One region of the Thermoanaerobacterium sp. CMT5567-10 genome, then DNA from elsewhere that is predicted to be linked to it. Evidence: riboswitches for the same ligand, from Rfam matches in the RefSeq annotation. Region 1 holds a riboswitch; each other region holds the start of a gene.

Region 1 (4,498 bases):
GCTTAACTTCACATTTCTTTCAGGGTTTTTGATTTCTTCAGCAGTTATCGACGCAGTTTCAAGTCCTACAAATGCCCATAATGTGGAAGTAGCTGCTGCAGACAGTGTATTTATGCCCTTTCCTGCTGGAAACAAAGGTAAAACATTGCTTGTTTTGAAATGCACTGCAGACACAATTATGAAAAATAAAAAAAGGCATACTTCAAAGACAGTTATGGTTGTTTGTGTCGAGCCAGCTCTTTTTACACCTATTATATTTATTATTGTAAAAATCCACAAAATAGCGCTTGTGTATAAAAAAGCTGCTAGGTGGCTTTGAGATAAAATTGGAAATAGAGCACTTGAGTAGCTTGCAACTGCTATGACTACAGCGGCATTTCCGATCCAAGAACCATTCCAGTAAAGCCATGCATTTATAAAACCTATAAAGTCGCCAAAAGCTAATTTTGAGTACTCATACGGACCACCAGCCTTTGGAATCTTTGAGCCTAGGTTTGCAAATGACAATGCTAAAAGGATTGACCCTATGCCTGTAATGAGCCATGCAAGTATTGTTGCACCGGGACCGGACTTTGATGCTAATGTAGCTGGAAGCATAAATATGCCAGATCCCATCATGTTGCCTGTCACTAATGCTGTCGCAATAAATAAGCCTATGTCTTTTTTGAGCTTTTGTGTTTTCTCCATATATATGATTCCTTTCTATAAATTTTTAAAATAGCATAATTAAATTAGCACAGAGCAGTAAAAAAGTCAATGAATAATTTTGCAGGATATATATAAAAATATGCAGGAATAGAAGATTATCGACATCTCTATTCCTGCACAAATATATTGTCTATTCAATGGAGTTTATGTCATACGGCGTTTTTTGATATACGTAGTAATTTAACCAGTTTGAAAAGAGCAGGTTTGCATGGCTTCTCCACTTTACAATTGGTTCATTGTTGGGGTCATCTCCCGGGAAATAATGTTTTGGTATTTTTATCGGTATGCCTTTTTTTAAGTCTCTTTCGTATTCCGATTTCAGTGTCAATGGATCGTATTCAGAGTGGCCTGTGACAAATATTTGTCTGCCATTTTTTGCGCTTATTATATATAGCCCTGCTTCATTTGATTCAGCAAGTATTTCAAGGTCATCAACTAATTGGATATCTTCCTTTCTTACTTCTGTGTACCTGGAATGGGGAGCATAAAATTCGTCGTCAAAACCTCGCAGTAAATCGACATTTTTTTGGATACTTTATGCAGAAATACGCCGAACATTTTCTCTTTTAAAGGGTATTTAGGAATGCCATAATGGTAATAAAGACCAGCTTGAGCACCCCAGCAAATATGAAATGTAGAGTACACATTGTGTTTACTCCATTCCATTATCTCTTTAAGCTCATGCCAGTAATCAACATCCGAAAAGTCCAAGGTTTCTACCGGTGCTCCTGTTATAATAAGTCCATCAAATTTTTCGTATTTTATATCATCAAATGTTTTGTAAAAAGTTTCCAAATACTCTGGTGCAGTGTTTTTAGGTTTATGAGAGGCAGTATATAGAAATGTTAAATCTATCTGCAAGGGATTATTGCTAAGAAGTCTTAATAGCTGTGTTTCTGTGACGCTTTTTGTAGGCATTAAGTTTAAGATTGCGATTTTTAGTGGCCGTATGTCTTGATGAATCGCTCTTTCTTCGGCCATCACAAATATGTTTTCCTTTGCTAAAATATCAATTGCAGGTAGTCCGTCAGGTATTTTTATTGGCATTTTTGTACCTCCTTAAGCGTAAAATAAAAACGCCTCCTGAGAAGAGGCGTAAATACTCACATCTTCTCATCTCCCAAAGCTAAACGCTTTGCAGGAATTAGCACCATTTTCATAAAAATATGACGGTTGCCGGGTTTCACAGGGCCAGTCCCTCCACCACTCTTGATGAGTTTTGAATTTATAATATTAAATTGTTAAATTAATTATATATTCGTTAATTGTTAATGTCAATAACAAGTTAACTTGCTCTTTATTTTTCCTTCATTTATTCATTTATCTGTGCGGTTATGTATATTTCTATTGTCGTACTTACTACAATGTGTTTTACTTTTAAAGATACTTTTTTATTCTCAATAGATAGAATTCGACCATCGAATATGTTAAAAATTAAATCTGGATTAATTTTTTCGACTTGCTTTCCATAAATATCTTTCAACTTTTCATTAACATATTTTTCAACTTCTATTCTGATTTTACTGTCACTATTAGAAACATAAGGTTTTATATCAGTTACTACTCTATACGATTGATTCTTTAATGATTCATTCAATTTTTCTATTTTTTCATTTAGTGCTGCATTGTTTAATTTATATGCATCTCTTTCAAATGATATTTTTTCGATCACGATGCCATTTACCACATTTACAATTGATCCCCCTATAATTACACCTATTAAAAAGACACTTACGAATGATGTGATTTTATTCATTTGAATTCACCTATTATGCAGGTAATCAATTTAAATCCGGAATAAGAACCTAGAAAAGCACCAGAAAGAATTAATCCTTGTTTTGCTAGCTGTGTAAATTCACCGCTAAAACCAATTTCAAGACCTCTTATTGTAGTAAAAGATCCTCCAAGCCCCACCAGTATAGCCCAAAGTCTTATATCTTTCAGTATGGAATTAATTATTTTTATGGGAGACTCAAATATGAAAAGGGATGAAAGAGAGCCTAAAATAGTACCACCAACGACTACACCAAGGGATGTAAAATATGGTATGAAAAAAATTCTGAATACTTTTATTAACATAAAACCACCTCATATATTTATATGCTTATCAAATTTAAAATATCTGATGTGCAACTTTTATTTGTTAAGCATTGCAATTATAATTTAATATAGAGGTGAAAAAAATGTATGATGTAATTATCATTGGCGGCGGACCTGCAGGATCTACATTAGCTAGAAAATTATCAACTCAAGGATATAGAGCTTTATTGATAGAAAAGCATACTATACCGAGATATAAAGCGTGCGGCGGTGGAATAACGCCAAGGTGCTATAAAATGTTAGATCTTGATATAAGTGATTATGTGGAGGATACCACATATAAGATTGCTTTTAAATTTCCAAACAATAAATCAGTAGTCCTAGAGACTGAAAAACCTATCATATATCAAGTGGATAGAACTAAATTTGATAAATATTTAATAGACAAAGCGAATGAAATGGGATGTGAAATACATGATGGAGAAACGGTTTTTGATTTTTACAACAATGACAAAGAAGTTGTTGTTGTGACAGACAAAGGCGAATATGAAACAAGGATATTAGTAGGTGCGGATGGAATAAACAGTACTGTGGCACATAAAGCAAATTTATTAAACGGCAAAAAAGGTATTGCACTTGAAGCAGAAATATACGTTGATAATAGCGATGTTGAAAGATTAAAGGGAGAAGTTGTGGTAGACTTTAATGCTATAAAATACGGCTACGGCTGGGTATTTCCCAAAAAAGATAGATTGTCTATCGGCGTTGGAACTTTTTTAAGTAAAACATCAAAAATAAAGGAAAATCTTTCTAATATGATTGACGAAATTGTAGTTGGCAATGTAGAAGAATGCAAAATATACGGGCATCAACTGTCATTTCAGAATGGAAGAAATGGGACATTTAACAATGATAAAATAATGCTAATTGGAGATGCCACAAGGCTTGCCGATCCATTTACAGGTGAGGGAATATACAATGCTTTGCTTACTGCAAATATATCATTTGACGTTATAAAAAAGCATTTCAATGGAGAATGCGAACTTGACGAATATACTCTTAGGCTTAATAGAGAAGTTGTGCCTGACATAAGATGGGCATACAGATTAGCGCAATTTACTTACAATAATATGGACTTCATAGAAAAATCAGTAAGATATTTTCCAAATGTGCTATCATACTTTGTAGATATAATGATGGGGGATAATAATTATATGAATTTTAAGATAAAAGTTCCATTGTATGCACTGGGTATAATGAAATCTAAGACGAAAATGAAAGTAGAAAGAGATGTGAACATAAAATAGTTGACATCAAGATGCAGTTAAATTAAACTATGTATAGGTAATACCCCTAATGAGTATATGAAAGGAGAGTTTAAATATGAGTTTATTTGGTCCAAAAGGCGAGACTACAACGATTGATGTAAGGGGAATGTCATGCAATCATTGCAAAATGACTGTAGAGAAAGCCTTAAAAGCACTTGATGGAGTATCAAAAGCGACAGTAGACTTAGATAAAGCCAATGTCACTGTAACATACGATCCCAAAAAAGTTACAATAGATAACATGAAAAAAGCAATTATTGATGCAGGATATGAAGCTTAAAATATTATAATTGTTTTATTTATGTTTAACCGCTAATGCGGTTATTTTTTTATATTTACTGTATAATAAAATTAAAAATATTATTTACAAAACTTATTAATTGATATATAATAAATACATAAAATCCAATCGGAATACTTAA
Region 2 (4,498 bases), 150 kb from region 1:
ATAGGATATGTTGCTAAGTCCTATAATCGTGCTTACACCAAGCTCACTTTTTACAAGTTTAATTGCCTTTAAAGTTTCAATCGCCGCCGTCTGTTCAGACGACACAGTAAGAGCTATACAATCAATTATGATATCTTCTTTTGGTATTCCATAATCTAATGCAGTTTTTACAATCTTTTCAGCATTTTTAAGCCTTTCCTCCGCATTTCTAGGAAGCCCTTCGTCGCTTATTGTAAGTCCTATAACGCTAGTACCATACTTTTTAACGATTGGCAATACTTCTTTTAAGCTTTTTTCTTTTGCGCTTACAGAATTTATAATTGGTTTTCCTCTTACTATCCTTACTGCTTTTTCTATTGCTTTGACATTGCTACTGTCTATCTGCAGTGGCAGATTGACAATATTTTGAATCTGTGAGACCACATAAGGCATCAGCTTCTCTTCATCTATCCCTGGTACACCAATATTTATATCAAGTACATTGGCGCCTAAATTTTCCTGTGAGCTTGCTTCATCAAAAAGAATGTTTAAATTCCCATCTTTAATAGCAGCGCTTAATTTCTTTTTACCTGTTGGATTTATCCTTTCTCCAATTACACATATTGGATTATTACCACCTATAAAAACAGTTTTTGTATTTGATGAAACTGCAGTGTATTCTTTCATTGCAGACTTTTTCTCTGCACCATGTACTTCAGCTTTCAAAAGCTTAATAAATTCCGGAGTGGTCCCGCAGCAGCCACCTACAATAGATGCACCACACTCTAAAAGTTTTTTTGACTGATGTGCAAACTGCTCCGGCGATACATTGTAGAACGTCTTACCATCCTTTAAATGCGGCATACCGGCATTGGGCTGCGCCAAAATAGGTATTCGCGCAACTTCCGACATCTTCTTCACTATATCAGCCATCATATCAGGCCCTGTAGAACAATTGACACCAATAGCGTCAAGTCCCAATCCTTGAAGACTCACAACGGTTGTAACAGGATCTGTACCCATCAGTGTCCTACCATCTTCTTGAAACGTCATAGTGCATATTACTTTTAAATTTGTATTCTCTTTAACTGCGAGAATAGCTGCCTTTGCTTCTAAAATGTCTGACATTGTCTCTATTAGCGCCACATCTGCCCCTGCCTTTTCCCCTTCTACAGCCACTTCAGAAAAGGCATTATACGCTTCATCAAATGTAAGCTTGCCAAAAGGCTCCATCAGTTCCCCTATAGGTCCCATCGAAAGGGCAACCGTTTTATTGCCAGCTGCTTTTCTTGCTATATGTACCGCACTTTTGACTATTTCAAGTAATTTATCTGATAGATTGTATGATTTTAATTTTATTCTATTGGCGCCAAATGTATTTGTTTCGATGACATCAGCACCGGCATCAATGTACGATTTATGAATTTCATATACGATATCTGGGTGTGTAATGTTATAGTACTCTGGACACTCTCCTGTTTTAAGCCCTTTCATTTGAAGCATAGTGCCCATTGCTCCATCAAACACAATCACACCATTCTTTAAATTCTTAAAAATATCCAATTGATACATCTCCTTACAGTGATTACAAAACTTCTTTAATATCTGTCTTAATATTTTTTACACTGTTGACAATATCGACGACCATGTCAGTCCGCCCAAGTGGCATAATATGAACACCATTTACCAGATTTTTTATCTTATTTATAAGCTCTACTGTAATTTTAAGTCCTTCGCCTTTTCCGTTGTTTTTTAATCTTTCGAGGATGTAGTCAGGTATTTCAATGCCTGGTACCTTTGCATTTAAATTGACAGCCATTTTATAACTTTTAAGCGGTAAAACACCTACTAAAACAGGTATGCCAAACTTGCTTATTGCATCAAGGAATCTATATAAAATTTTTTCATCATAAACAGGTTGCGTCTGTATAAACGATGCCCCATTTTCTATTTTTATCTTTAATTTTTCTATTGATTCTTTGCTTAAATCATTTGGATTTGCTGTAGTACCTATACAAAAGCTTGTGGATGACTCCAGTTTGTTTCCACTGTAGTCAAAACCGTTGTTTAGCGACTTTGCAATCTTAATTAACCCTATAGAATCCACATCGTATACACCAGTTGCTTCAGGTACGTCTCCACGTTTAGGGTCATCTCCTGTCAATGCAAGAATATTTCTTACTCCAAGAGCATATGCCCCTAAAAGTTCTGCTTGAAGACCTATAAGATTCCTATCCCTACAAGTAAGATGGAATATAGTTTCTATATTTAGATGATTTTGTAGAAGATGTGCAAGCGCAATCGGACTCATCCTCATGTTTGCCATAGGACAGTCTGTTATATTTAAAGCATCCACTATCCCATATAATTTTCTTGCTTCTTCAATAGAATTTGAAATATCAGCTCCTTTTGGCGTTGACATCTCAACAGTAACAACAAATTCACGGTTATTGAGCTTTTGACATAAATTTTTTGAATTTAACAATATAACCCCTCCTGATAAAAATAAAAAAATCTCTTCGCCAAAAGAAGAGATAAATGTGCTCCCATCTTTCAGCGATATGCTGCTGGAATTGGCACCGTGATATCCGGTTGCCGAGCTTCATAGGGCCAGTCCCTCCGCTACTCTTGATAAGAGTTTATTATATTAATTTGTTAAATTATATAATACAATCCAGATGGTTAAATGTCAATGAAATATTTGTTGAATCATTAAAATTCCTTAGAACCGTTTATGTAATAATTAGCTTTTATTTTTTTTTAAATGTGAAAAGATATATATGAGGTGATTTTATGAGATACAGAAAAATAGTCGAACCTGTAGTTTCCATCACATCAGGACCTGATGAAATAGAAAACCTAAACAACGCATTAAATTTACTTCCACTTCAAAATTTAATAGATGCAGGCAATACAGTTGTGATTACACCTAATTTTGTCAAAAGCAAACCGCCACAAAGCGGTACAATAGTCGGTCCAAATACATTAAGGGCATTAATCAGGTATATAAAATCAAAAAATCCCGGAAGAATAGTAATCGCTGCCGGTTCTGGCGGTGATCCTACGCCAAAAGTCATGTCAGATAATGGCATTGATAAAGTCATATCAGAAGAAGGCGTAGAGTTCGTGGATTTAAATTATGGACCTTATGTAGAGCTTTTGCTGGACGATTGCCTTGTTAAATCTACAAAAGTAAATGAGCTTTATGAAAAGATGGATGTTTTGATTTCATTCACTCAAATGAAAATACACGAGGAAGCGACTGTATCCCTTGGAATAAAAAACATAGCCTTAAGCTGGCCTCCTGCAGAAATACACGGATTTCCCAAAAAAAACCTAGGGATACATGATGATCTACACAACTTCATAAGAGCAATGGCAGAAAAAATCTCTATAGATCTTACGATTTTAAGTGGACAAGAAGCGATGATAGGCACAGGCCCATCTGAAGGAAAGCCTATCAATGCAAACATGATAATAGCAGGAACTGATCCTGTAGCAACTGATACGGTAGGTGCCAGAATGTTTGGATTCATGCCTCAAGGGGTAAATTATCTATTTCAATGTGCCAAAAGAGGTGTAGGAACAGGCGAATTAAAAAATGTCACAATTAAAGGAATACCATTGCAACAGGCTGAATTAAATTTTTCAACTTTAGCATACGGTTACGGCATTGCACTGGATTCTAACGGAATCAAACAAATGGTGCCTGGCAAATCATAAAAATGTTAAGTTGCACAAATAAAAGGTTTTAATTATTAAATATATTATGAGATTCCACTGCAAAAGTCTTCTTTATCTATTATTAGATAAAACATTTTTAATATTTCATAATATAATAATTTAGGCAAATTTTGGAATTGCATAAAACTAGATAATAATTAGTTTTGCAGTGGAATCATACGCATTTTATATTTTTTTAATGACAGGTTTGTATTCTTTATTTATTACCTTTTTACTATAGTATTTAATGCCTATAAATGATATAGCCGTAAATAATAGTCCCGATATAGCTTCTATCATTTGGGAAAATTTATCTATTCCAAATATATTTGCTATGGCATAACCAACAAACACACCTACAAAGAAAAATAAAAGCGGTATGCCATACATTATCATAGTAGCCTTTAACATTGAAGTTTCTTTAATTTCTAATAAAACATTATCACCAACTTTTAATTCATCAATTGCATCAACTTCAACCATCATTCTGTTATTGCTTCCCATATCACATGCATGGCATTTCCCGCACATATCATTTCTTAATAGCTCAACTTTTGCTTTTCCATCTTTTATATTGGCAACGCATCCTTTTTCAACCATCATAACACCTCATTTAAAGAAATTCTTATTCAATATTATACATTTGTCTTATTTGCAATTAAACTAGACTTAAATGGATATATAGAGTCGGTAGGACATTTTTCAACACAAGCCATGCATGATGTACATTTTTCATAATCTATTTTCGCCAGATCGTTTATAACATGTATAGCATCATAATTACATGCTCTTTCGC
Region 3 (4,498 bases), 740 kb from region 1:
AAAATGAGCCAAAAATATTTATAAAGAATGTCTCAATTGGAAATACTGTATGCAATATACTTTGATAATAGCTCGAAATCAAATATCTCAAAATTGCACCGAAAAAACCGCCAATTCCTATATAGATGTATTCCATGAAGATTGCCCTCCATTTTCATAAGATAGTAACAAATAAGCTCCTATTGAGTTAGTATACCCAATAGGAGCCATCAGCTTCGATGCATTTAAAGGTGAGCTCCATCACCTTACAACAACAATTATATCACAGATTTGTTTTTAAAGTAAATATTTCATAATGATATACATTCTATTTTGCCTAATTTTTTATATAACTTCACTTTCTATTGTGTTAACATGTCTAATATCCTCTTCATTGCCGTTATACAACACCTTGAAGAGACTCTCTATCGTACTCATTTTTTTATTTTCTAAACTTTCTATAAACCTGTTTATATCATTATCAAAAAGCTTGAAAACTGCCGCAAAAGTATTGCCATCATAAACAGACTCTTTAAACGAAGCACCATTATCAGTAAAAAATTTTAAAATATTTTTTATATTAAACTTGTAAAAGAGTTTAAGTCTTATATAAAATACATCTGTAAAACTACCGTTAAAAACTGAAATATGTTTTGCCGTACGATTTGTTTTTATGCCGTAATTCAATAGTATATCTATTAAATCTGCAACAACTGAATCCCCTGTAGGCATTTGTCCTGCACCTTTTCCAATAAAAATAAGCTCTTTGAAACCATCTCCTCTCAGTATAACAGCATTGTTTACATCGCCAACACTTGCTAAAATATTGTTAGCTTCTATTAGTATAGGCTCTACACTCCCATAGACATTGCCTTTCTCGTATTTAGCCCATGCAAATGGTTTAATTTTATATCCCCATTTTCCGGCATAATATATATCATCATATTTTATTTCATTTATACCATATCTCATTATTGAATTAACAGAAACATCAACATCAAATGCTTTTTTTATGAGAATCACAAGCTTATACAGAGCATCGAATCCTTTTATATCGTAATCCGGATTGCTTTCCGCATACCCTCGCTTTTGAGCAGCTGCAAGTGCTTCATCATATTTCATTCCCTTTTCTATTATCTGTGTCAATATGTAGTTTGTCGTACCGTTTATTATTCCTCCCACAAAATTTATTTCATCGGTTATTTTGAGTCTCTCAATCTGATGTATAACAGGTATTGCTCCAGCAACACTTGCCTCAAATTTCAAAAATACACCATTTTCATCTGCCATTTTTCTAAGCTCGCCTCCATATTTTGCCATCAACTCTTTGTTTGCAGTAATAACATGCTTCTTAGAAATTAACGCCTTTTTCACGTAATCGTAAGCAGGATCAACTCCTCCCATTACTTCAATTATTGCACTTATTTCGCTATCACACAAGATTTCGTTAGCATCAATTGTTAGTATTTCATCTATACCATTAATATTTCTCGGTTTATCAGGATGCTTCACTAGTATTTTTTTTATTTCAGGATAAAACCCCGTTTTTTGTTTTATATGCTGTTTTCTTGATGTGACTATTTTATAGACTCCGCTTCCTACTGTTCCAAATCCCAGCAATCCAATCTTAAATTCCATGTGGCATACCTCCTAAAAATTTTTGGCCCTCTTCAATGAGAAGAGGGCCAAAATACGCCGCTCCTCTCATCTCTCAGGTATTTCCTGCAGGATTTGGCACCAAGCGTAAATAAATGCCGGTTGCCGGGTTTCATCGGGCCAGTCCCTCCACCACTCTTGATAAGAGGATTCCAATATTCTCTTTTAAATTTATTAATGAATATATTATCACTTTACACTATTATAGTCAAGCATTCTTTTAATTCTGGTATCTTGTATTTTAAAATTCTCCTTGAAAGTTGATTAAAAAAGTGTTCAGCAATATTCCTTAATTATTATTTCCTTGATTCTGAACAAAAAAATCATGGCTTGAAAGAAACTTTTCTTTCCTTATTACCATGATTTTTATGGTACTTTGATATGAATTTAATTTTTGTAAATTTACATTTCCCTTCTACCTTCCAATGCCCTCGATAAAGTAACAGAATCAGTATATTCGAGGTCACCACCAACAGGTACACCATGTGCTATCCTCGTCACTTTTATGCCAAAAGGTTTTATAAGTTTTGCAATGTACATAGCAGTCGCTTCGCCTTCTATATCGGGATTTGTCGCTAAAATAATCTCTTTTATGTCGTTATTATTAATCCTTTCTAGCAATTCTTTTATCTTTATATCTTCTGGTCCTATACCGTCCATGGGTGAAATTACACCATGCAGCACATGGTATAAACCACGATACTCCCTTGTTTTCTCCATAGCTACTACATCTTTCGGATCAGATACCACACAAATAGTAGATGAATCTCTGGTTTCATCGCTACAGATATTGCATAAATCGCTATCAGTGAAATTATAACACTTGTTGCAGTATTTTAAATTGTTTTTTGCCTCCAATATAGCATTAGATAAATTAATAACGTCATCTTTTGGCATATCCAAGATGTAAAATGCAAGTCTTTGTGCTGTTTTTCGTCCAATACCTGGAAGTCTTGATAATTCATCAATAAGCCTTGACAATGACCTCGAATAAACATTCATCAATTAATTCACCTCAAAATAAGCCTGGTATATTAAAGCCTCCTGTAATTTTTCCCATTTCCTCTGCAATCATGTGTTCAGCACTTCTTAAAGCCTGATTTACTGCTGCTAAGACTAGGTCTTCTAGCATCTCCACATCGTCCTTATCAACAACGGCAGGATCAATCTTTATACTGATCAATTCTTTTCTTCCATTGGCTACTACCTTTACAGCTCCACCGCCTGCAGACTCTTCAACCGTCTTGTTTTCAAGCTCTTCCTGCACTTTCTTCATTTGCTCTTGCATCTGTTGCGCCTGTTTTATCATGTTGTTCATGTTAAAACCGCCAGGAAATCCTCCTTTTGCCATTCACAATACCTCCTATTAATATTTAGTGTTCTCTTCCTATTTATATGCTGATTTTGGCTGGGTAGTGATAAATTAATCTATAATTTCTACATCGCCAAAATATTTTTTTACCGCTTCAATCAACTCGTCATCTTCATTTTTTTTGACTACTACGTTCACTATATAATCTTTTCCAGTGAATTTCTTAATAACATCTTTAATATAATCTTTATTTTCAACTTTATTCAGTTCATCTTTGTAGAATTCATGCTCCTTTGGATATTCTATCATAAAATTACCGTCTTTCAAATACGGTTTGCCTAAACTCAAAAAAGAAAAAATCATAGGTCTATCTTTTTTTATTATATTCAATACTTTATTAAAGACTTCATTTACATCGATTTTATCGCTTTTATCTGCACTCTCAGTAATTTCTATGTGCTCTTTTTTTATTTCATCTGCAGCAACTTTATCATCTTCAACACCCTTTTCGGATTTTACTACATCTTTTTTCGATATAATACCATCATCATTTTCTCCATTAAATGCTACTTTAACGTTATTCAATCTACTTTCCAGTTTCTTAATCCTATCTAAAATGCTGTCTATATCAGGTGATATTTCAGGATTTATAAGCTTCAATACTGTTATTTCAAATAATATTCTTGGTGATTGCGCGTATCTAATTTTCCCTTGTAAATCTATCAATTTTTCTATGGCATTAGACAAAAACGACATATCAAATTCCGACGCCTTCAATATTTTATCGTTTATCTCTGTTTCTAATATTTCTTCGGACTCTGTACCGCATGTTTTGTAAATAACAACGTCCCTCAAAAATGAAAGCATCGCTTTGATCAAATTGCTTACATCTATGCCATAAAGCATCAATTTATCTATCTGATTTATGACTTCCTTTGCATTTCTATCATTTATGCTTTTTACAAGAGTGTATAATGTATCATCATTTACAGTACCAAGAATGTCACATACATCATCATACGTTAAAACATCATTGTATGACACACACTGTTCAAGTATGCTTATGGCATCTCTCATAGAGCCATTTCCATGACGGGCAATCATCGCAATAGCTCTATTTTCTATGCTTATGTTGCTGTCTTTTGCAATCTTCTCTATATTTTGTGAAATGACTCTTGATGGTATCCTTTTAAAATCAAATCTCTGACACCTTGACAAAATAGTTGCAGGTATTTTGTTTGGCTCTGTAGTAGCTAATATAAATATAGCATGTGATGGCGGCTCCTCCAACGTTTTTAAAAGCGCATTAAAAGCACTTCCTGATAGCATATGAACCTCATCGATAATATACACTTTGTACTTACATATAGATGGTGCATATATTATATTGTCTCTAAGTTCTCTTACATCATCAACGCTGTTATTTGAGGCTGCATCTATCTCTATTATATCTATAAGGGAATTGTTGTTTGCAGATTCACATATTTGGCATCTATTGCAAGGCTCACCTTCTACACTGTTAGGACAATTGACTGCTTTTGCAAAAATCTT

Evidence for each region. A riboswitch is a leader RNA that binds a small molecule or an ion and turns the genes downstream of it on or off. The one in region 1 is predicted to bind S-adenosylmethionine.
Region 2: another riboswitch for S-adenosylmethionine. It lies ahead of Q2T46_RS03800 (methylenetetrahydrofolate reductase); the one in region 1 lies ahead of metA (homoserine O-succinyltransferase).
Region 3: another riboswitch for S-adenosylmethionine. It lies ahead of Q2T46_RS08310 (homoserine dehydrogenase); the one in region 1 lies ahead of metA (homoserine O-succinyltransferase).

What each region holds. Positions count from the first base shown of each region.
Region 1 is NZ_CP130558.2:865,309-869,806, reverse strand. It holds gene Q2T46_RS04535 (APC family permease) at 1-687, opposite strand, end outside; partial or broken gene metA (homoserine O-succinyltransferase) at 839-1,755, opposite strand; SAM riboswitch class I at 1,819-1,927, opposite strand; gene Q2T46_RS04525 (hypothetical protein) at 2,021-2,464, opposite strand; gene Q2T46_RS04520 (YtrH family sporulation protein) at 2,461-2,787, opposite strand; gene Q2T46_RS04515 (geranylgeranyl reductase family protein) at 2,892-4,055, shown strand; gene copZ (copper chaperone CopZ) at 4,132-4,356, shown strand.
Region 2 is NZ_CP130558.2:720,038-724,535, forward strand. It holds gene Q2T46_RS03795 (homocysteine S-methyltransferase family protein) at 1-1,542, opposite strand, end outside; gene Q2T46_RS03800 (methylenetetrahydrofolate reductase) at 1,565-2,464, opposite strand; SAM riboswitch class I at 2,523-2,617, opposite strand; gene Q2T46_RS03805 (DUF362 domain-containing protein) at 2,773-3,702, shown strand; gene Q2T46_RS03810 (SoxR reducing system RseC family protein) at 3,889-4,302, opposite strand; gene Q2T46_RS03815 (RnfABCDGE type electron transport complex subunit B) at 4,338-4,498, opposite strand, start outside.
Region 3 is NZ_CP130558.2:1,604,442-1,608,939, forward strand. It holds gene crcB (fluoride efflux transporter CrcB) at 1-136, opposite strand, end outside; fluoride riboswitch at 194-254, opposite strand; gene Q2T46_RS08310 (homoserine dehydrogenase) at 325-1,617, opposite strand; SAM riboswitch class I at 1,681-1,783, opposite strand; gene recR (recombination mediator RecR) at 2,038-2,637, opposite strand; gene Q2T46_RS08320 (YbaB/EbfC family nucleoid-associated protein) at 2,651-2,986, opposite strand; gene dnaX (DNA polymerase III subunit gamma/tau) at 3,059-4,498, opposite strand, start outside.